DNA from 4 places in the Modestobacter sp. VKM Ac-2979 genome. Region 2 is predicted to be linked to each of the others. Evidence: riboswitches for the same ligand, from Rfam matches in the RefSeq annotation. Region 2 holds a riboswitch; each other region holds the start of a gene.
The links. Region 2 has a riboswitch for cyclic di-AMP ahead of O2W15_RS10715 (hypothetical protein). Riboswitches for the same ligand answer to the same signal wherever they lie in the genome.
Positions count from the first base shown of each region.

Region 1 (5,352 bases), on a different contig from region 2:
GCGCCGTGGTCTGGAGGTCAGCCGAGGGTGCCGACCAGGATCATGAAGGTGAAGGCCACCACCAGGATCAGCACGAAGGTCGCGACGATGATCAGGCGGGCCCGGTTCTTCGGCAGCCTGCCCTGTCCGCTGCGGTCGGTGCGGCCGTCGGGTCGCTCGCTCATCGGTCCTCCTGGGAATCGGTACGCGCCCCGGTCCGACACGTGGTCTCCCCGGGTCGCCGGCCTGCTCGGGCGAGCGGGCGGCTGTGTCCGGTGCCTGCCCAGTTCTGCGGACGCTCACGCCTGAGACGTGACCCACTCCGCTCAGTGGACCACTCCGCTCAGTGGACCCCGAGCAGGTGCTGCGCCGCGGCGAAGCCGCCCAGGCCGCTGACCGCACCGCCGCGCACCGTGCCGCCCGAGGAGGCGGCGACCACCCGCGGATGCGCCGTCGCCACGCCCCAGGTGCCGACGGCCTCCGGGTCGGGCGCGACCGGCCAGGCGAGGTCGCCGTGGAAGATGTGCCCGCCCGGCATCGCCAGCGACGCCTCGACGTCCAGCGGCGAGGACGCCTGCAGGCACGGCCGCCCGTCGCCGTCGGTGGCCAGGCAGTCGGCCAGCGGCTCGGTCAGGTGGGCGTCCAGCTGGGCCAGCACCCGCCGCACCGCCTCCGTCCGGGTCCCGACGGGGTCGGCCGCGTAGAGCTCGGCCGGCGTGTGCAACCCGAACAGGGTCAGGGTGTGCAGCCCGGTGTCGCCGACGATCGACGGGTCGGTGAGCGAGTGGCAGTACACCTCGAAGGGGACCACCTCGGGCAGCTGCCCGGCCGCGGCCTGCGCGTACGCGGCGTCGAGCTGGCCGGCCGCCTCGTCGACGTGCACGGTGCCGCTGAAGACCCGGCGGGGATCCGCGCCGGACCGCAGCCCGGGCAGCCGGCGCAGCACCATGTTGACCTTCAGCTGCGACCCCGACGGCCGCGGCGCCGGGGCGGCGCCCAGCAGCTCGTCGAGCACGGCCGGGGCCGCGCCGCTGACCAGGTGCCCGGCGTCGGCCGCGTGCGCCGTCCCGTCGGCGTCGGTCCAGTGCACGGTGACGCCGTCGGCCCGGGTCTCGACCGCGGTGACCTCGGCGCGGGTGAGCAGTGCGGCACCGCGCGCCCGGGCTGCGTCGGCCAGCGCGCCGCTGACCGCACCCATCCCACCGACCGGCACCCGCCAGCGGCCGGTGCCGTTGCCGATGAGGTGGTACAGGAAGCACCGGCCGGCCAGGCCGTCGGCGGCGTGCACGTCGGCGAAGGTGCCGATCAGCCCGTCGGTGAGCGCGATGCCCCGCACCTCGTCGTCGGTCAGGTGGTCGGCGACGACGTCGGCCAGCGGCCGTTCCCGCAGGTCGCGCCAGATCTCCGGGTCCCGCAGGCGCGCGGTGACCGCCGCCTCGCTGGGCAGCGGTCCGGTCAGGGTGGGGGCCAGGTCCTCGGCGAGGGTGGTCAGTCGGCCGTAGAACCGCTGCCAGCCGGCGAACTCGGCGTCCGAGCCGGTGAGGGCGCGGAAGGAGGCCGCCGTCTCCGGCCCCTCGTCCCGCTCGACCAGCAGCCCGGTGGCCGCACCGCCGCGGCGCAGCGGGGTGTAGGAGGCGACCGCCCGGTCCAGCAGGGTGATCGGCAGCGCCAGGTCGGTGACGACCCGGTCGGGCAGCAGGCTGACCAGGTAGGAGTAGGCCGACAGCCGGACGCCGACGCCCGGGAAGACCTGCTCGCTGACCGCGGCGCCGCCGAGCACGGCCCGCCGCTCCAGCACGAGCACCGACCAGCCCGCGCGGGCCAGGTAGGCGGCGGCGACCAGCCCGTTGTGGCCGCCGCCCACCACGACGGCGTCGTACCGGGCTGCGGTGCTCACGCCAGCTCCCGAGCGAAGCAGAGCGAGAACGGGTCGTCCACGTAGTGCCCGAACGCCGGGATCGGCCGGTAGCCGGCCGCGGTGTACAGCCCGACCGCCTCGGGCTGGCGCGGCCCGGTCTCCAGCAACACGGTGGTCCAGCCCCGCCCCACCGCCTCGGCCTCCAGCGCGGTGAGCAGCAGCCGGGAGACGCCCCGCCCACGCGCCGCCGGGACGACGTACATCCGCTTGAGCTCGGCGGTGCCGTCCCCGAGGGGCCGCAGCGCGCCGCAGCCGATCGGCGTGCCGTCGTCGTCCCGGGCGAGGAGGACGACGGCGACGTCGGCGGCAGACGGCGGCACCCCCGGCTCGCTCGCACCGCCGTAGCGGGCCCGCAGCTCGACCTGCTGGGCGGCGGTCAGCGCGGCGACGTCCGGGTCGTCCCACGAGGCGGCGGAGAGGGTCGGCACCGGGTCATCCTGGCGCGCCGTCGTCCACCTGCTGCAGCAGCCCCCACACGAACCGGGCCCGCACCCGGCCGGGGAGGTGCACCTCGAAGCGACTCGGGACGCCGGGGTCCACCGCGGCCGCGCCGGGCAGGGTCACGACGTCGTCCACCACGTGCTCCCAGACGCGCAGGGCCCCCGGTGCGGCGGCCGGCACGGCGGAACCGGGCGCGCGGACCAGCTGCTCGTGGAGCACCGCGCCGTCCGGGCCGCCCAGCACCTCCCACCGCAGGTGCGGCCACAGCGGCAGCGGCCACCGCCGGACGACGAGGTCGACGTCACCGAACCGGCGGTCCTCCTGCTCGGCGGATGGACCGAGCACGGCAGCGCGCAGCACGAGCCCGCGCGGTGCTCGCTCTGTGTGATGGAGCGCGCGCCAACGACGGTGCGCGGCACGCGCCTCGGCCCGGTCGGCGCCGAGTCTGGGCAACGCCTCGGAGACCAGGTCGGGTCGCGTGTCGGCCATGCGGCGGAGCAGCACGAGGCAGAACTCCCGCTGTGCCAGGCCCTTCACGCGGCGAGCCTGTCACGCTCGGTGAGCGTGTTGCAGCACACGCCCGGGGATTTCCACAAATTGACCCCAGTCGTTTGTCACGAGCACATAACGCACGTACGGTCACCAGCGGTCCTGACGGGCAGCGCAGTCGCCCACCCGGGTGACCACCGACAGGACCGCCGCCGAACCACACGGCTCGCCGCAACACTCGCGGGCTCGTGGACCGGGGACCCACCGCAGCACTGGGGTGAAGCTCCGCACGGCCCGCTCGCGGGCCCGAGGAGCCGGGCGTCTTCCCGCCCGAACCCGTCAGCTAACTCGGTAGGCGGCAGGTGGAAGAAAGGACACACCCGCCGAACATGGCGAGTTCGCACATCTCTGTCCGTCGTGGCCGCAACGGCCGACGGGCCCTGCTCACTCTGTTCGTCGCGGGTGGCGTCGCCCTCGCACCGGTGCCCGCCCTGGCGGCTCCTGAAACACCCACCACCTCGCAGGAGGCGGCCGAGCTCATCGCCGCCCGTGGTCACGACCTCGAGGTCGTCACCGAGAAGATGCACGAAGCGACCGACGTGCTGACCAGCATGAAGGCCGCCTCGGACGCCGCCGCCGCCGAGCTCGTCGCCGCCGAGGCGGCCGTGGTCGAGGCCCGTGACCACGTGCGCCAGGTCGCCCGCAGCGCCTTCACCGGTGAGCAGCTCTCCTCGCTGCAGGCCATGCTCACCAGCTCCTCCGCCGACGAGATGCTCGACCGGATGGGCACGCTGGACAGCATCGCCGGGCACAACAACGAGGTGCTCGGGGTCGCGCAGCAGGCCACCGTCAGCGCCGACGAGGCGAAGGCCGCTGCCGAGAAGGCCGCCGCCGACGCGGAGGCCCAGGTCGCTGAGGTCGCTGCCCAGCAGGCCGACCTGAACGAGCAGATCGCCGAGTACCAGGCCGAGTACGACCGGCTCTCCGCCGAGGAGCGCGAGCGCGCTCGCATCCTGGCCGAGCAGCACGCGGCCGCAGAAGCGGCGGCAGCCGCAGCCGAGCGCGAGGCCCAGGCCGCCGCGGCGGCGGAGCGCAACAACGCCCAGACCGCCTCGCGCGACGAGCGCACGGCCCCCGCTGCCCGTGCGGCCGCCCCCGCCCCGGCCGCCGCTGCGGCGCCGGCACCGGCTCCGGCCGCGCCGGTCGTGGCCAGCAGCGGCGCTGCCGCCACCGCGGTGAGCACCGCGATGGCCCAGCGCGGCAAGCCCTACGTCTGGGGCGCCACCGGCCCGAACTCCTACGACTGCTCCGGGCTGGTGAAGTACTCCTACGCCGCGGCCGGGGTCAACCTGCCCCGCAGCAGCCGGCAGCAGGCGGCGTCGGGCCGGGCGGTCTCCCGCGGCGAGCTGCAGCCGGGCGACCTCATCGCCTACTACAGCCCGGTCAGCCACATCGGCATCTACATCGGCAACGGCCAGATGGTCCACGCGCCGACGTCGGGTGACGTGGTCAAGGTCGCCAGCATCGACGCCATGGGCCCCATCACCGCCATGCGTCGGGTCGCCGGCTGACAGCTGCACCACCCCGCGACACCCGCCGGTGCCCCGGTCGCCTGACGGCGGCCGGGGCACCGGCGCGTCCGGACCCGGTGGCGACGATCACCCGGGTACGCGCACCGGCACCCCGTCCCGCCGGGCACGATGAGGTACAGCCCACGCCATGCCCACCCCGAGGAGCACCGTGCCCGCCGCACTGACCGACCCCACGAGGGTCGCCCGCGTCTTCCGCGTCGTCGCCATCGCCGAGGCCGTCTCCTGGGTGCTCCTGCTGGCCGGCATGTTCGTCAAGCGGGTGCTGCAGGCCTCGGAGCTGGGCGTGCAGGTCTTCGGCCCGGTCCACGGTGCGGTGTTCGTGGCCTACGTCGTCGTCGCCCTGCTGGCGTGGCGGGTGCTCCGCTGGACCCCGGCCACCGGGCTGCTGGCGCTGGCCGCCTCCATCCCGCCACTGGTGACCATCTGGTTCGAGCGCTGGGCCCGGCGTACCGGCCGGCTGCCGGTGGACGCCACCACGCCGGTCCGGGCCGGCTGAGCGCACGATGGTCACCCCCGTCCTGCCCGCCACCGCCCGCACCCTGTTGGCCCGCACCGCACGGGTCCAGCGCGACGGCCGGGCACCCAGCCTGGTCGCGGGCGTCGTCCGGGACGGCGGGCTGGCCTGGTCGGCCGGTCGCGGCGACGTCGCCGAGCCGCACACCGACGTGCAGTACCGGCTGGGCTCGATCAGCAAGACGGTGACGGCCCTGGCCGTGCTCCGGCTGCGCGACGAGGGCCGCCTGGGGCTCGACGACCTGCTCGAGGAGCACGTCCCCGACACCCCCTTCGGGGAGCGCACCGTGGGCCAGCTGCTCGCCCACCTCGCCGGCGCGAGCTCGGAGAGCCCCGGCGGCTGGTGGGAGCGCGTCCCCGGCGGGTCGCTGGCCGAGCTCCGGCTGACCGACGACGACGTCGTCCTGGGCAGCGCCCGGC
Region 1 is NZ_JAPVBO010000002.1:551,272-556,623, forward strand. It holds gene O2W15_RS07220 (hypothetical protein) at 18-164, opposite strand; gene O2W15_RS07225 (phytoene desaturase family protein) at 323-1,876, opposite strand; gene O2W15_RS07230 (GNAT family N-acetyltransferase) at 1,873-2,325, opposite strand; gene O2W15_RS07235 (hypothetical protein) at 2,330-2,875, opposite strand; cyclic di-AMP (ydaO/yuaA leader) riboswitch at 3,045-3,200, shown strand; gene O2W15_RS07240 (C40 family peptidase) at 3,217-4,398, shown strand; gene O2W15_RS07245 (DUF3817 domain-containing protein) at 4,547-4,915, shown strand; gene O2W15_RS07250 (serine hydrolase domain-containing protein) at 4,923-5,352, shown strand, end outside.
Region 1: it holds a riboswitch for cyclic di-AMP, as region 2 does, so the genes downstream of both, O2W15_RS07240 (C40 family peptidase) here and O2W15_RS10715 (hypothetical protein) in region 2, are expected to answer to the same signal.

Region 2 (5,352 bases):
TCGGTCCGATCCGCGGTGGCCGACGACCACCGCGTGCACCCGATCTCGCCGTTTCGCGCACCCGCCCGAGCTGCCCGGCCTGGACCCCTCGGTCAGCAGGCCGATCTCAGTCGGAGCTGGTCGCGCGGCGCCGCACCCGCCGGTCGAACCGGTCGCGGCTGCTGCCCAGCGGCTGGCCGAGGTACCTGCCCAGCACGATGCCGGCGGCGAGGGCCAGGCCGATGGCCGCGGCCCCCACGAGCTCGTCCACCCCGCCCGGCACGTCCGCCTCCACGACGATCGCGAAGAGGCCGCGGTAGATCGTGAGCCCGGGCAGCAGCGGCACGATGCCGCAGACCGCGACGAGCAGGGGCGGGAACCGGAGCCGATCGGTCAGCGCCGCACCGCAGAAGCCGACGACCACAGCCGCCGTCCCGCTCGCCACCGCGGGGCCGGCCCCGAACGCCGCGGTCGCCGACGACGTCGTCCAGGCCAGCGCGCCGGCCACCGTGGCGACCCCGACGGCGTGCGGGCGGGCATGGGACGCGAGGGCCCAGGACCCCGCCATCCCGGCGGCTGCGGCCAGCGCCACGGCGAACGGCACGGTGTACATCGACGGGTCGGTCACGCGCAGCGGGACACCCGCCCGCTGCGCCAGGTCCAGCACGGCGGCGATGCCGACGACGATGCCGGTCGTCAAGGTGAGCACCTCGAAGGCGCGCGCCGCGGCGGTGACCGGGAAGCCGTTGATCGCGTCCTCGGCCGCACCCACGAAGGAGAGGCCGGCCAGGAGCACCACGATCCCTGCGGCGACCACCAGCGAGGTGCGGACCTCGACCTCGGAGACGATGAGGAGGACGGCCGCTCCGGTGGCCACCGCGGCGCCGAGTGCCTGCTGGAAGAACATCGGCAGCCCACGCCGGTCGAGGGCTCGCATCGTCTGCTCGATGGCGGCCGTGGTGAGCGCCGCGACCAGCGCCACCAGCCAGTCCCCGCCGAGCAGGAAGGCGACGCAACCGGCCACACCCGACCAGCCGAGCGCGTGGATCGAGCGGCGGTAGGGGTGCGGCGCCGACAGCACGTCGTCCAGCTGACGGTGCGCCTCCTCCAGGCCCAGGCCGGCTGTCTTGATCTCCGCCGCCAGGTCGGTGATGCCCTGGAGCCGGGTGTAGTCCAGCCCCCGCGGGCGCACGATCCGCATCAGCATGAGCGGTGGGACGTCGTCCGGGTCGTAGCTGATCGTCAGCGAGGTGAACGTGATGTCGACCTGGCAGTCGGTCAGCCCGTAGCCCGCGGCCACGCGCAGCACGGTGGCGGTCACGTCGGCCGCGGAGGCCCCGACCGCCAGCATCGACTCCCCGATGCGCAGGGCGAGGCCGAGCGCCGAGCGCGCGGTGTCCGCGTCGACCCGGCTGGGCTGGGCGCGCAGCGCCAGCGGTGCCGTCGGCGGCCCGGACCCGGAGATCGCCTTGCGCGCCCGGTCCGGCAGGCGGGGGAACCGCCGGCTGCGGTCCCGGGTCGTGGGGTTCACTCGGGCCAGGCTACGGAGCGCTGACGGGAAGTCACGGCTGCCGACCACGCGCGGGTCGTGGCCTTCCCCACTCTCGCGCGGACGGCGCCCCGGGCCCGCTGTCCGGCACTACGGCGGCGAGTCGGCCGGCGCGTCCCGCCACCGGACGGCGTGCCGCCGACGGCACGCCGATGGCGTGACGACCGTCACGAAGACAGCCCCATCGCGGGTACATAACGTTCCGGTCACGCCGACTTCGTGGGCGTGGCGCCGGTCCGCCCAACCCTGCCTGCCGGCCGCCATCCAGGACCTTCAGGGCAGGGGTGGGGAACCCACCGCACACGGCGCGCCGATCCATCGGATGGCGCGCCTCGGGGTGAAGCCGGCATCGCCGGCCGGGCACCGATCGCCCGAACCCGACAGCTAACCCCTCAGGCGGTGATCGGAGATCACCATGCCCAAGAACAGCTCGTCTCGCTTCGTCCGCACGCGGGACGTCCTCGTCGGCCTCCCCGTCGTGGCCGGCGTCTCCGTCGTCACGCTGGGCGTCCTCAGCTCCCCGGCGCAGGCCCACACCACCAGCCCGGCGCCCTCGGTCACCGCGACCCAGGAGGACCGGCACACCGCCGAGCAGGGCGACCCGTTCGCCGCGCTCGCGGGGGCCCACGGGCAGTCCTGGCGGGAGCTCTACCAGCGCAACATCGGCGCCTTCGGCGAGGACCGCGCGGCGCTCACCCCGGGGCAGGTGCGGTTCCTCCTCGGCGCCGAGGACGCAGCACCGGCACCTGCTGCTGCTCCGGCACCCGAGCCGGCCCCGGCTCCTGCCCCCGCACCGGCTCCCGCACCGGCTCCCGCCCCGGCACCGGCTCCCGCCCCGGCACCGGCTCCCGCCCCGGCACCGGCTCCCGCCCCGGCACCGGCTCCGGTCGCGGCTCCGGCTCCGGTGGTGGCCGTCGCCTCGCAGTCCACGGCCGCCGCCCACATCACCAACACCGCCGGGCCCGTGCAGCCGCGGGCCGCGGCCGCCGCGGACGCCGTCGTGCGCGACGTCCCCGGCGCCGCCGGCATCACCATCGGTGGGACGCGCGGCAGCGCGACCGACCCGAACGGCCACCCCTCCGGGCTGGCCCTGGACTACATGGTCATGTCCGACACCGCGCTCGGGAACGCGATCGTCGAGTACCACATCGCCAACTGGGACGCCCTCGGCGTGGACTACATCATCTGGCAGCAGCGCATCCTCATGTCGCCGACCGGCTCGTGGAGCCCCATGGCCGATCGCGGCAGCGCCACGGCCAACCACATGGACCACCCGCACGTGAACTACCAGGCGGGCTGACCCGCCCGGCCCCGCTCCACCAGGGCGGACACCGTGCCCCCCTGCCCGTACCGCGGGCAGGGGGGCACTGTGCGTCTCCGCCGCCGAGGGCCGCCGACGGTGTCCGACCGTCCGCGTGGGATGGTCGGGGCAGAGCCCACCGCCACGGATGGTCCGCCACGGTGCGGGCACAGTCGACGGCGACCGCGCGAGGCCCGTGATCCGATCGAGGTCCCACGACGTCGTCGCACGGCGGACGTCGCACGATCAGCACCCGGCGCCGGTCGGGTGTCGCTCCCCCGGTGGGCTCGGCGTGGCTCGACGTCGCGCCGGTGCCCGGATGACGACGAGGGATCATGTCCACGACCGACTTCTCAACACCACCCGGGTCCAGGCGTCGCCGCGTGCGGCGGACCGCCGCCCTGGCCGCCCGACCGGTGACGCGGAGGTCGGGCGGGTGGCCGCGGCGCCAGCGCAGCGCGCGGGCCGTGGCCCAGGCGTGGCTCGGCCGCATCGTGGAGCGACGGATCCGCAAGAAGGGCATCGACCTCACCGAGCTGACCTTCTTCCCGGAGAGCGCTCGACTGCCCCTGCTGCGGCGCGGGGTGGACCCGGTGCCGGAGCTCGCCGAGCTGCGCGCCCGCTGTCCGGTGGAGCGGCTCGACCTGCCCATGGGTCTCGCGGCGCACCTGGTCACCGGTTACGAGCAGGCCCGCGCCGTCCTCGCCGACCGCGACTCCTACAGCAACGACATCCGGCACCTGTTCGGCGACGCCGGACCGGGGTCGACAGCAGACGTCGGCGGCCTCGGTTTCACCGACCCGCCGCTGCACACCCGGCTGCGCAAGCTCGTGGCCCCGGAGTTCACCCGGCGCCGGCTGGACCGGCTGGAGCCCACGGTCGAGGCGATCGTCACCCGCCGGCTGGACGAGCTCGCCGCCGCCGGATCGCCGGCAGACCTGGCCGAGCACGTCTCCTGGCGGGTCCCGATGGACGTGATCTGCGGGCTGCTGGGGCTGGACGACGCCGACCACGAGGCCTTCGTCCGGCTGGGCACCCAGCGCTTCGACGCCACGGGGGGTGTGGCCGCGGCGCTCGGTGCGGTGTCGGAGCAGAAGCGGATCCTCCTCGACGTGGTGGCGCGGCAGCGGACGGCGCCCGGGGACGGCTTGATCGGGCGGATCCTCCTGGCCGAGGGCGACGGCATCTCCGACGACGACCTCGCGGGCCTCGTCGACGGGATCGTCACCGGCGGGTACGAGACCACCGCCAGCTCCATCTCCCTGGGCACCATGGTGCTGCTGCGCGACCCCGCCCATGCCGCCATCGTCCGAGGGGGCTCACCGGCCGAGATCGACGGCCTGGTGGAGGAGCTGCTGCGCTACCTGTCGGTGGTCCAGGTGGCCTTCCCGCGGTTCGCCAAGCAGGACCTGGAGCTGGCCGGCTGCCCGATCCAGCAGGGCGACCTCGTCGCCGTCTCGCTCAGCGGGGCCGACCGCGACCCGGCCTGGGCCGGCCCGCAGCCCGACCAGTTCCAGCCGACCCGGTCCCCCGCCGGCGGTCACCTGGCGTTCGGCCACGGGGTGCACCGCTGCGTCGGCGCCGAACTCGCGCGCCTGGAACTCCGCATCGCGCTCCCGGCGCTGTTCCGCCGCTTCCCGGACCTCGCGCTCGCCGTTCCCGAGGAGCAGGTCCCCTGGCGCGGGCTGTCCTTCGTCCACGGCGTCGAGGAGCTCCCGGTCTCCTTCTGACCGCAGCCGCCCGGCCGGGCACGTCGTCCCGGCCCGGCGGTCGGGTCAGCGCTGCTGCCGTCGCGCGACGAAGACCAGACCGGCCAGCACCACCGCGATGGGCGCCCAGGCCGGCAGCCCGAACGGACCCAGCAGCAGCGCCGCCACGAACAACAGCAGCTGGAAGGCCACGAAGAAGCCCGCCAGCATGACGACCCAGAAGACCACGGGCCGCTCGATCTGCAGTCGGCGCAGGTGCTCCATGTCCACATCCCCTCATCGGTGTACGTCCCGCAGGGGACACCAGCCACATCGGCACGCGAGGCAGCAACTCCAGTCGACCACACCCAGCCCCCAGCGCGACGGCCCGGGAAGCACAGGAGCACGGCAGCGGCGCGGCGGGCTCCTGTCGCGGGCTCAGGCCGGCTCGACGACGACCTTGCCCTCGATGGGCCGGCGGCGGCTTCGGCGTGCAGCGCGGGCAGTTCGGTCAGCGGGATGCGGCGGGTGACCTCGACCTGCAGGTCTCCGGTGGTGCTGACGACCTTGCCACCGTCGCGGACCAGGCTCACGAGCGTTGAGACGTCACCCGACGTCGCTGGTCCCGGCGCGAGCAGCCCGGGCCGGACTGGCCCACCTTGATGACCGCCTGCCCATCGGCGGCACTGAGCACCTCCGCCAGTCGGGCCTCGTCACGCGAACCCGGCGCCGCGGTCAGCAGGACGGCCGACAGGTCGTCACCGGGGATGGCGATCAGGTTCCCGACGAGCGAGACGGAGTCCCCGTCGGACTGGGTGAACGTCGCGCTGCTCTCG
Region 2 is NZ_JAPVBO010000003.1:392,362-397,713, forward strand. It holds gene O2W15_RS10710 (threonine/serine ThrE exporter family protein) at 107-1,510, opposite strand; cyclic di-AMP (ydaO/yuaA leader) riboswitch at 1,827-1,942, shown strand; gene O2W15_RS10715 (hypothetical protein) at 1,944-2,828, shown strand; gene O2W15_RS10720 (cytochrome P450) at 3,296-4,558, shown strand; gene O2W15_RS10725 (hypothetical protein) at 4,604-4,801, opposite strand; gene O2W15_RS10730 (helix-turn-helix domain-containing protein) at 5,106-5,352, opposite strand, start outside.

Region 3 (5,352 bases), on a different contig from region 2:
GCCGCAGGAGGAGATCGACCCGTTCGACCCGGACGCCCCCGACGTGGAGGACGAGGTGTCGACGGCGGAGCCGGTGCGCTGCGCGGCGCACCCGGTGGTGACGCCGGCACTGCTGGCGGGTGAGGTGCCGTTCCGGGCGTGGACGCCGAAGCCGGTGGGCGAGCCGCAGATGCTGCGGCAGCTGGCGAACCCGGAGGCGGCCCGGCTGGTGCGGCGGGTGCTGGCGGCGGGGATCCGGGCGGAGGGGCCGATCCACCGGGAGCGGCTGGCCCGGCTGACCGCGTCGGCGTTCGGGGTGCCGCGGGTGAACGCGGCACGGATGGCGTCGATCCTGGCGCTGCTGCCGGAGCCGGGTGCGGAGTTCCTGTGGCCGGCGACGTCGGACCGGACGCCGCTGGACCCGGCGGGGTGGACGACGTTCCGGCGCCAGGCGGCGAGCACCGACCGGGCGCTGGAGCACGTGCCGCCGGAGGAGATCGGCAACGCGATGGTGGCGCTGTGCCGGTCGGTGGCCGGGATGACCCGCGACGACCTGTTCCAGCAGACGCTGGCGGTGTTCGGGCACCGCCGCCGGCACCCGGTGCTGATGCCGCCGCTGGAGCTGGCGCTGGCCCAGGCGGTGCGGGCCGGCCGGATCACCCGGCAGAGCGCCGGTCAGTGGCTGACCGCGGTGGCGGACGGCGACGCGGACCTGCACGCGGTCCCCACCCCGCCCGTCCCGCCGAGCACGGTGGTGCGGGAACACCTGGACCAGCCCGCCGCAGGGTGATCAGGCCGGGAACCGACGAGGGCTGAGGAGCTGCTCCGGCCGCCTCCGATGTCGGCGGGACATCGGCCCGGACCTGCGCAGCCTGCGGAACCGCCGTCCTGCTGACGGCGGGGCCCGCGATCCCTGCCGCGCTACAGCAGCGGACCGATGAGGATCTCGGTGTCGTCGGGGCGGTAGGTGCGCCATCGTCCGTCCGGTCGTCGTTCGACCCGGAACCCGTGATGCACCTTGTTGTGATGGCGTTCGCACAACAACGCTGAGTTCTGCAGCGAGGTCTCGCCGCCGTGCAGCCAGTGGATCAGGTGGTGGACGTCGCACCACCAGGACGGGGCGCCGCAGCCGGCGAACACGCAGGACTTGTCGCGCCGCTCCACCGCCTTGCGCAGGCCAGGGGTGACCACCCGGTGGTCCCGGCCCAGGTCCAGCGGGACCCCGTCGGGGCCCATGACGATGCGGGAGATGCTGCCGTCACAGGCCAGGTAGCGGGCCCGCGCTGCCGAGATCGTCGCCCCGAAGCCCAGCTCCGCCGCACCCGCGCCGGTGGCCGGATCGACGAGGTCATCGAGATCGACGCCGACCACCACATGCGGCTTGACGGTGCGCAGGATCGGCAGATCACCGGAGGCCAACTGGTTGTCACACAGCTGCACGAGCGCGTCGGCGTTCTGCTGCGCACGGGTCCGCTCATCACCCCTGGGGCGGTCGGCCTGCACGATCGACTCGATCGCCGCCTGCACCTTCTCCCCACCCACGGCATCCAGGTCGAACCGACCGGTGACGCTGCCATCGGAGTGCTTCGCGATCGTCAACCGGCGGCCCTCCGTCGGATCAGGCTCCGGGCCGTCCGGGTCCAGCGCGTCCTCGAACGCCTGCACCGCAGCCACCAGCGACTGGTGCGGCGATACGGCCGCCACCTGCGCCCACACCCGATCGAAGGGAGCCAGGTCGATGCCCTGCTCGGCGGCTCGAGCCCGCTCCCGCTCCCCCACCGCAGCGGCGACCACGTCCATCTGCGCCGCCGTCACCGCACCCTCAGCGAACCCCGCCGCCAGCGCCGGGAAGTGCTCCAACGCCCGACCCGACCGCAGGATCCGCGACGCGTCACTCGCGGACAACCGGGTGTGCCCGATCAACCACGACCGCATCGACTTCAACCCGTCGTGCTCGGCGGCCTGGGTGGTGTCCGCGCGCCGAACGGTGCGGGTCAACTCAGCCGACGCGCGGTTGACCAGCTGCACCAGGAACGCCGTCCGCTCCAGCACCTGACCGTCCGTGAACGAATGGAGATCGTCGGCCGCCAAGGCGTCCAGAGCCGACATCAACTCGCTCACGGACACCTCCCGACGTATTCGAACATGTGTACGAATACTACCGCCGTCACCAGCTACGGGCAAGGCGAATCCGCAGGTCAGAGGCTTGTCCACAGATCCCGACAGCCCCTTGACGCGGTCGATCGTGGCCCGTCGACGATCGGCCCGGCCGCACGTGCGGCGCACGTGGCCAGCGACCAGCGCCGTGCTGGGACTTGGTCGACGGGAGAGCCGATCACGCGGCACTTCAGGCAGCGGGCCGTGTCGCGTCGAACACGAAACGTGCACACCCGCCGTCCGACCAGAAATCAGATTCCCGGCGGAAACAGCCGGCGAGAGCCGACCTCGCCGACGACCCGCTCCGGCGTTGCTCGACGTCAGCTCGGCGAGTCGTCTCCGCCGGCCGGGCGTGTTGCAGCCCCACGGGGTGTCGGAACCGCAACGCGCGGCACTTTGTGACAAATCCATGACAGCCCTACCGTCATCCGCGCCTGCCGGCCCTGAGTCACCACACACGGTGACACCGGCGAGCACCGCCGAACCGGGCAACCGCCGCATCGTCGCCGCGGACGCCCGGACCGGGGACCCACCGCAGTCTTGGGGTGAAGCGCAACGGCACGCGAGTGCCGGAGCGCCGGGCGAGTTCCCCGCCCGAACCCGTCAGCTAACTCGGTAGGCGGTTGAGGAGAACAAGGAGAACCCGTCGTCCATGACGACCACTCGCACGTCCCCTGCCCGTCGTCCCTCCCGTTCCGGTCGCCGGGCACTGATCGCGCTGTTCGCCAGCGCGGGCGTCGCCCTCACGCCGATGGCCGCCCAGGCCTCGGTCGGCGGCGGTGGCGCGGCCGCCCCAGCACCCGTCGCGGCACCGGTGGCCCCGGTCGCGGCTCCCAACGCAGCTGCCCAGATCATCGTCGACACGGCGCTCGCCCAGCAGGGCAAGCCCTACGTCTGGGCCGGGGCCGGCCCGAACGTCTACGACTGCTCCGGGCTGACGCAGTTCTCCTTCGCGGCCGCCGGCATCACGCTGCCGCACTCCTCCCGCATGCAGTCGACGATGGGCGTGCCCGTGGCCCGCGCCGACCTGCAGCCCGGTGACCTGGTCTTCTTCTACGACCCGGTGGGCCACGTCGGCATCTACATCGGCAACGGCCTGATGGTGCACGCCCCCACCGCCGGGGACGTCGTCCGCACCATCAACGTCGACACCATGTGGGGCTACAACTCCGCGCGCCGGCTGGTCTGACCCGCTCGCCCGAGGGCAGTCGCACGACGAACGCCCCGCTCCCCATACCGGGGAGCGGGGCGTTCGCCGTGCCGGAGGGGCCGATGTCGCGACCCCGGCCCCTCCGAGGGTCAGCCGAGCAGCGGCTCGCCGTCGCGGACGAGCTGCCAGTTCTCCACGTAGAAGTCGGCCGGGTCGATCACGCCGCGCTCCTGGGCCCACTCGATGAGCAGCTGACGGATCTCCAGCTGCTCGTTGTAGACCACCGGGGCCGTGGAGATGTGCGGGAAACCGCCACCGCCGGAGCGCCGGTAGTTGTTCACCGCGACGACGAAGCGGGCGTCGTCGGCCACCGGCTCACCGTCGATCTCCAGCCGGGTGACCCGCTCGCCGACCGGCCGGGAGACGTCCAGGTCGTACTCGACGCCGGAGAGCACGTCGTAGTTGTAGTCCGGCGTGCCGTCGGCGTTGGTGATCGTCTCCGGGTCGACCGGCCCAGTGGCCGGCACCTGGGTGAAGTAGCTCGCCGACTCCTCCAGGTAGTCGCGCACCTGGGCGCCGGTCATCTCCACCGCCTCCAGGGTGTTGTCGAAGACGTAGAGCCCGGCGATGTCCCGGATGGTGACCTCGCCCTCCGGGAAGACCGCCTCCCGGCTGAACGGCGCGGCGATCGACAGCACCGGCAGGTCGGCCCACTCGGTGCCCCCGAGCGCAGCGTCGACGGTCTCGGTCTGCACCTGCTGGATGAAGTCGAGGATCGGGGTGTCCTCGTACCGGCTGGTGAGCGTGGTCAGCTCCTCGGTGGAGGTGGCCACGACCTGGTTGACGTAGTCGACGGTCGCCTGGTGCGCCTCGTCGGTGACGGCGAGGACGTCGGGGTCCTCCGGGTAGTCCCTGGTGCGCAGTGCGGTGGCCGTGGCCTCGGTGACGTCCCACTGACCACGGGTCTTGGTCAGCTCGAAGTCGACCTGGCTGACCGTGGCGCCCCAGCGGTAGGGCTGGGTGAGCAGCACCTCCTCGCCGGTGACCTCGTTGACCACGACCTGGGACGGGGCGTCGCGGTGCGTGTGGCCGACGACCATCGCGTCGATGCCGGGCACCGTGCGGGCGATGACGTCGGAGGGGTTCTCCGTGCCGACGGCCGGGTCGTCGTAGGACGACGTCCCGCCGACTCCGGCGTGCGCCAGGACGACGACGACGTCGGCCTGCTCGGCGACGACCGGCACCCACTCCTCCGCCGTCTCCACCATGTCGCGGAACTCGAGCTGGCCCTCGACGTTGTTGCGGTCCCAGATCGCCGAGCCCGGTGTGGTGAGGCCGATGATGCCGACGGTGACCGGCTTGGCGCCGCGCACCTTCATCCGTTCCAGCGTGTACGGCGGCAGGTACGGCTCGCCGGTCTCCACGTCGATGACGTTGGCGCCGAGCACCGGGTGGTCGACGTCGTCGACGTAGCCGGCGAGGGTGTCCAGGCCGTAGTTGAACTCGTGGTTGCCGACGACCTGGGCGTCGTAGCCGATGACGTCGTAGGCCGCCGCGATCGGGTGCTCGGCCTCCGGCGGCTGCTGGGCGGCGAGGTAGGTGAGCGGCGTGCCCTGCAGGAAGTCGCCGTTGTCGACGACGAAGACGCTGTCCGCGCCCTTCTCGGCGCGTACCGAGTCGACCACCGAGGAGATCCGGGCCAGGCCCGTCGCGTCACCGGCGCTGTCGGTGTACGGCGCGTCGCGGAAGTAGTCCCAGTCCTGCGCGCGGCCGTGGACGTCGGTGGTGGCCAGCATGGTGAGTTCGAGACTCTGCCCCTTGCCGTGCCCGCCGCCGTGCCCCTTGCCGTGACCGTTCCCATGGCCGTTCCCGTGACCGTGGCCGTTCCCATGGCCGTTGTCGTGACCGCCCGGGCTGGCCGCCGCGGGGGTCACCGCCCCGACGCTCATCGCCAGCACCGCTGCCGCGACCGTCACCGTCGTCCGTCTGCGCACGCGATCTCCCCCAAGCTCGTCAGCCGCCCCTGCTGGGCCGGCTGTGCGGTTGCTGAGCCAACGTAACGAGGG
Region 3 is NZ_JAPVBO010000007.1:253,831-259,182, reverse strand. It holds gene O2W15_RS20765 (DUF4011 domain-containing protein) at 1-769, shown strand, start outside; gene O2W15_RS20760 (HNH endonuclease signature motif containing protein) at 901-2,547, opposite strand; cyclic di-AMP (ydaO/yuaA leader) riboswitch at 2,620-2,772, shown strand; gene O2W15_RS20755 (C40 family peptidase) at 2,789-3,325, shown strand; gene O2W15_RS20750 (bifunctional metallophosphatase/5'-nucleotidase) at 3,436-5,280, opposite strand.
Region 3: it holds a riboswitch for cyclic di-AMP, as region 2 does, so the genes downstream of both, O2W15_RS20755 (C40 family peptidase) here and O2W15_RS10715 (hypothetical protein) in region 2, are expected to answer to the same signal.

Region 4 (5,352 bases), on a different contig from region 2:
TGACGTCGTCGGAGGAGGTCTGCAGCTGGACGCCGAGCAGGATCTCGCCGTTGGCCCGCACCAGGGCAGGGGTGCCGCCGGGGAGCACGCTGGCCAGCGTGACCGACCGGCCCTCCGTGGTGGTCAGCTTGGCGGTGGCGGCCGGCACGAGCTCGCGCAGCGCCACCCAGTCGACCTCGCCGGGCAGGCCCTCGAACGGGCGGAGCACCGGCTGGCCGTAGCCGGAGCCGTGGCAGTGCTTGTAGCGGCGACCGGAGCCACAGGGGCAGGGCGCCTTCGGGTTGGTCTCACCGTCGGTCGCGGCAGGGGCGGCGGGGCGGCGGCGGGTCGTGGAGCGGGCCATGCCTGCGAGCGTAGGAGGCGCCGTCGGCGACCGGGGGACGGCGTCCCGTCCGGCTGCCGCCCGTAGGCTCTTCCGGTGACACCGGCTCCCGTCCCGTTCGACCTGACCGACCCCGCGCTGGTCGCCGATCCCTATCCCGCGTTCGCCGTGGCCCGCGCCGCAGCGCCGGTGCAGTGGGACGAGCGGCAGGGCCTGTGGCTGGCCTTCGGCCACGCCGAGGCCAACGCCGTCCTCCGGGATCGACGGCTGGGCCGGATCTGGTCGGACCGGACCCCCACCGAGCGGTTCGAGAGCTTCAACCTGATCCACCGCAACGCCATCCTGGAGATGGAGCCGCCCACGCACACCCGGCTGCGCCGGCTGAGCAGCGCGGCGTTCGCCCGCGGCCACGTCGAGCGGCTGCGACCGTGGGTCCAGGACCTGGCCGACTCGCTCGTCGACTCCCTCGTCGAGCGCTCCGCCGGCGCGACCGGCGTCGACGTGCTGTCCGGCATGGCCGAGGAGCTGCCGGTCGCAGTCATCGCCGAGCTGCTCGGGGTGCCGGCGGTCGACCGGCCGCTGCTGCGCCCGTGGTCGAACGCGATCGTGAAGATGTACGAGTACGGCCGGACGTCGGAGATCGAGGCCGACGCCGAGCGGGCCGCCGCCGAGTTCGTCGCCTACCTGCGCGAGCTGGCCGCCGAGCGGCGGACCGCACCGGGCGAGGACCTGCTCACCCACCTGGTCACGGTGCGCGACGCCGAGGGCGACCGGCTCACCGAGGACGAGCTGGTGACCACCTGCATCCTGCTGCTCAACGCCGGCCACGAGGCGACGGTCAACGTCAGCGGCAACGGCCTGCTGGCGCTGCTGGAGCACCCCGACCAGCTCGCCCGGCTGCGCGCGGACCCGGCCCTGCTGCCGACGGCGATCGAGGAGCTGATGCGCTACGACTCACCGCTGCAGCTGTTCGAGCGCACCGCCACCGAGGACGTCGAGATCGGCGGGGTCACCGTCGCTCGGGGACAGAAGATCGCCGCCCTGCTGGGCAGCGCCAACCGCGACCCGGCCGTCTTCGTCGACCCGGACACTCTCGACGTCGGACGCGCGGACAACCCGCACATCTCCTTCGGGGCCGGGGTGCACTTCTGCATCGGTGCCCCGCTGGCCCGGGTGGAGCTGCAGGCCTCCTTCGGTGCACTGCTGAGCCGGACGTCCCGGCTGGAGCTGGCCCGCCCGGCCCGGCGCCGCCCGGAGTTCGTCATCCGCGGGCTGCAGGACCTGCCGGTCGTGCTCACCGGCCGCTGAGCCGTTGCGCCGGGAGACGACCTCGGGGCACCGGCGCACGCCGCGTCCATGATCCGTCACAGCTCGTGCTGACCGCGTCGGGGAGCCCGGGAAAGCTCGTCGCCGACCGGCTCCCCCGGCCGACGGCCTGCCTACCGTTGTCTCCGTCCGCCGCACGGCGGGCTCCGGACGACGGCACCGCCGAACCTGCCCACCGTCGCCCGGACGTCACGAGACCACGGGCAGGCGCGGGGGACCCACCTCGCAGGACCAGGCCTCCGGGCCTTGGGGTGAAGCCGCAGCACGCGGCCGGGCAGCTCTCGCCCGAACCCGACAGCTAACTCCGCAGGCGGCGAGAGGCACACACACCCATGCTCAATCGCTTCACGGCACGGCGCGACCGCTCCACCGAGCGCTCCGCCTTCGCTTCGGCGGCACGCCCCGCCATGGTCGTCGCGGCAGCCGCGGCGATGTCCTTCGGGGTCATCGCACCGGCCGCGGCCCACACCGGCAGCCACACCGTCAGCCCCGGTGACACGCTCAACGAGCTGGCCGCCAGCCACGGCACCACCTGGCAGGACATCCACGCCGCCAACCGCGACACCATCGGCAGCAACCCGAACGTGCTGCGCGTCGGCCAGGTGCTGACCATCGGCGGAGGGGCGGCCCCGGCGGCTGCACCGGCAGCCGCACCCGCGGCGGCGACCGGCACCTACGTGGTGCGCTCCGGCGACACCCTCGGCAAGATCGCCGCCCAGCACGGCACCACCTGGCAGGCCCTCTACGCCGCCAACCGCGGCACCATCGGCGGCGACCCGAACGTGCTCCGCGTCGGCCAGACCCTCACCCTCGGCGGCGGGGCGGCCGCACCTGCGGCCCCGGCACCCAGCCGCCCGGTCGAGCAGCCCGCCAGCCGCAGCGCCGACCGGACCGCCAGCGGTGACCCCCGGTCCATCGCCCGGACCATGGTCGCCGAGCGCGGCTGGGGCCCCGGCGAGTTCGACTGCCTGGACGCCCTGTGGGAGAAGGAGAGCAACTGGGAGACCACGGCCGACAACCCGAACTCCAGCGCCTACGGCATCCCGCAGGCGCTGCCCGGTTCGAAGATGGCCTCGGCCGGCCCGGACTGGCGCACCAACCCGGCGACCCAGATCACCTGGGGCCTGGGCTACATCAGCGACCGCTACGGCACCCCGTGTGGCGCGTGGGCGCACTTCCAGGCCAACAACTGGTACTGATCGACCAGCGCGACGGGTCGGTCGGCGCGGTTCCGCGCTGACCGACCCGCACCGGTGGTCCGGGCGACCGGACCACCGGCACGACGACGCCCCGGCCGGGCAACCGGCCGGGGCGTCGTCCGTCCTCAGAGGCGCTGGTTGAGCCGGTGGTAGGCCGCGCTCCAGCGCAGCTCCTTGGCCAGGCTGCGCCGGGTGGTGTCGGCGTCGATGAGCACCAGCTCGGTGTCGAACACCTCCGCCAGGTCGGTCAGCTCGTCGGCCCCCAGCTGGGTGGACAGCACCGTGTGGTGCGGCCCGCCGGCGGTCAGCCAGCCCTCGGTCGCCGTCTCGAAGTCCGGCCGGGGCTCCCAGACCGCCCGGGCGACCGGGAGGTTCGGCAGCGGCTCGGACGGCTCGACGACGTCGATCTCGTTGGCCACCCAGCGGAACCGGTCGCCCAGGTCGCACCAGCCCACCATGATGCCGGCGGCGGGGGCAGCGGTGAACACCAGCCGGGCCGGGTCCTCGCGGCCGCCGATGCCCAGCGGGTGCACCTCCAGCCGCGGCTTGTCCCCGGCGATCGTCGGGCACACCTCGAGCATGTGGGCACCGAGGATCTTCGGGGTCTCCGAGGCGAGGTCGTAGGTGTAGTCCTCCATGAAGGACGTGCCGCCGGGCAGCCCCTGGGCGGCGACCTTGAGCACCCGCAGCAGGGCAGAGGTCTTCCAGTCGCCCTCGCCGCCGAAGCCGTAGCCGTCGGCCATCAGCCGCTGCACGGCCAGGCCGGGGAGCTGGCGCAGGCCGCCGAGGTCCTCGAAGTTCGTGGTGAACGCACCGAAGCCGCCCTCGGTGAGGAACTGGCGCAGGGCCACCTCGATCCGGGCCTGGTAGCGGACATGAGAGTGCCGCTCGCCACCCGGGCGCAGGTCGGCGTCCATCTCGTAGAGGTCGCCGTACTCGGCGACGACCGCGTCCACGGCGGAGTCGGCGACCGCGTCGACCACCTCGACCAGGTCGTTGACGCCCCAGGTGTTCACCGACATGCCGAAGCGGATCTCCGCCTCGACCTTGTCGCCCTCGGTGACCGCGACGTTCCGCATGTTGTCACCGAACCGGGCCAGCTTGAGGCCGCGGGCGGCGGCCGCACCGGCGGCGGCGCGGGCCCAGGAACCGACCCGGGCCTGCACCCGCGGGCTGCCCGCGTGGCCGGAGACGGTGGTGCGCGGCGTGCGCAGCCGGGTGAGCATGAACCCGTACTCGCGGTCGCCGTGGGCGGCCTGGTTCAGGTTCATGAAGTCCATGTCGATCGTCGCCCACGGGAGGGCGGCGTCGGCCTGGGTGTGCAGGTGCAGCAGCGGCTTGCGCAGCGCGTCCAGCCCGGAGATCCACATCTTCGCCGGCGAGAAGGTGTGCATCCAGGTGATGACGCCGAGGCAGTTCGGGTCCTCGTTCGCCTCGCCCATCATCTTCCGGATCGCACCGGCGTCGGTGAGCACCGGCTTCCAGACCACCCGGACCGGGACGGCGTCGGCGCCGTCCAGCGTCGCGGCGACCCGCTGCGACTGCTCGGCGACCTGCTGGAGGGTCTCCTCGCCGTACAGCCCCTGACTGCCGGTGAGGAACCAGATCTCCGAACCCTCGAATGCCACCTGCTGCTCCTTCGTGCTCATCGTTGTCCGTAGACGTTCTGGTAGCGCGCGTACAGCGAGTCGATGTCCGCCTGCGCGATCGGGACGGGCTCACCCAGCTGGCGGGAGAGGTGCACGGTGCGGGCGACGTCCTCGGTCATGACGGCGGCCTTGACCGCGGCCTTCGCCGAGGGCCCGATGGTGAAGACGCCGTGGTTCTTCATCAGCACCGCCGGCGAGCGGTGCCCCTGCAGCGTCTCCACGATGCCCTGGCCGATGGAGTCGTCACCGATCAGCGCGAACGGCCCCACGGGGATGGGCCCGCCGAACTCGTCGGCCATCGCCGTGAGCACGCAGGGGATCTCCTCGTGCCGGGCCGCCCAGGCCGCGGCGTAGGTGCTGTGCGTGTGCACTTGGCCGTTCACCTCGGGCATGTTCCGGTAGACGTAGGCGTGCGCCGCCGTGTCGCTGGAGGGGGCCCGGACGCCGTCGACGGCGTTGCCGTCGAGGTCGCAGACGGTGATGCCCTCCCAGGTCAGCTGGTCGTACTCGACGCCGCTGCCCTTGATGACGAACAGGTCCTCGCCGGGCACCCGCTCGGACACGTTGCCCGAGGTCCAGGTGACCAGCTCGTAGCGGGTCAGGTAGGTGTGCAGGTGGGCGACGTGCTCGCGCTGGGCGCGCAGCGTCCCCTGCTCGGTGCGGGTCGGGGTGGAGGTCATGCCGGCTGCTCCTCGGTGGTGGCGGTCGGGGTCTCGTCGGTGTGCGGCTCGGCCGGCCGGTCGCCGATGGCGACGTGCTCCACGGCGGCCCGCTCGACCGGCAGCCCGGCGACGTACCGCTGCATGAAGGCGTCGAAGCCCGCGACGTCGGCGGGGTCGGGCTCCGCGGTGGTCAG
Region 4 is NZ_JAPVBO010000006.1:70,782-76,133, reverse strand. It holds gene O2W15_RS17670 (DUF5926 family protein) at 1-343, opposite strand, end outside; gene O2W15_RS17665 (cytochrome P450) at 419-1,630, shown strand; cyclic di-AMP (ydaO/yuaA leader) riboswitch at 1,858-1,956, shown strand; gene O2W15_RS17660 (LysM peptidoglycan-binding domain-containing protein) at 1,981-2,847, shown strand; gene araA (L-arabinose isomerase) at 2,973-4,496, opposite strand; gene O2W15_RS17650 (L-ribulose-5-phosphate 4-epimerase) at 4,493-5,176, opposite strand; gene O2W15_RS17645 (xylulokinase) at 5,173-5,352, opposite strand, start outside.
Region 4: it holds a riboswitch for cyclic di-AMP, as region 2 does, so the genes downstream of both, O2W15_RS17660 (LysM peptidoglycan-binding domain-containing protein) here and O2W15_RS10715 (hypothetical protein) in region 2, are expected to answer to the same signal.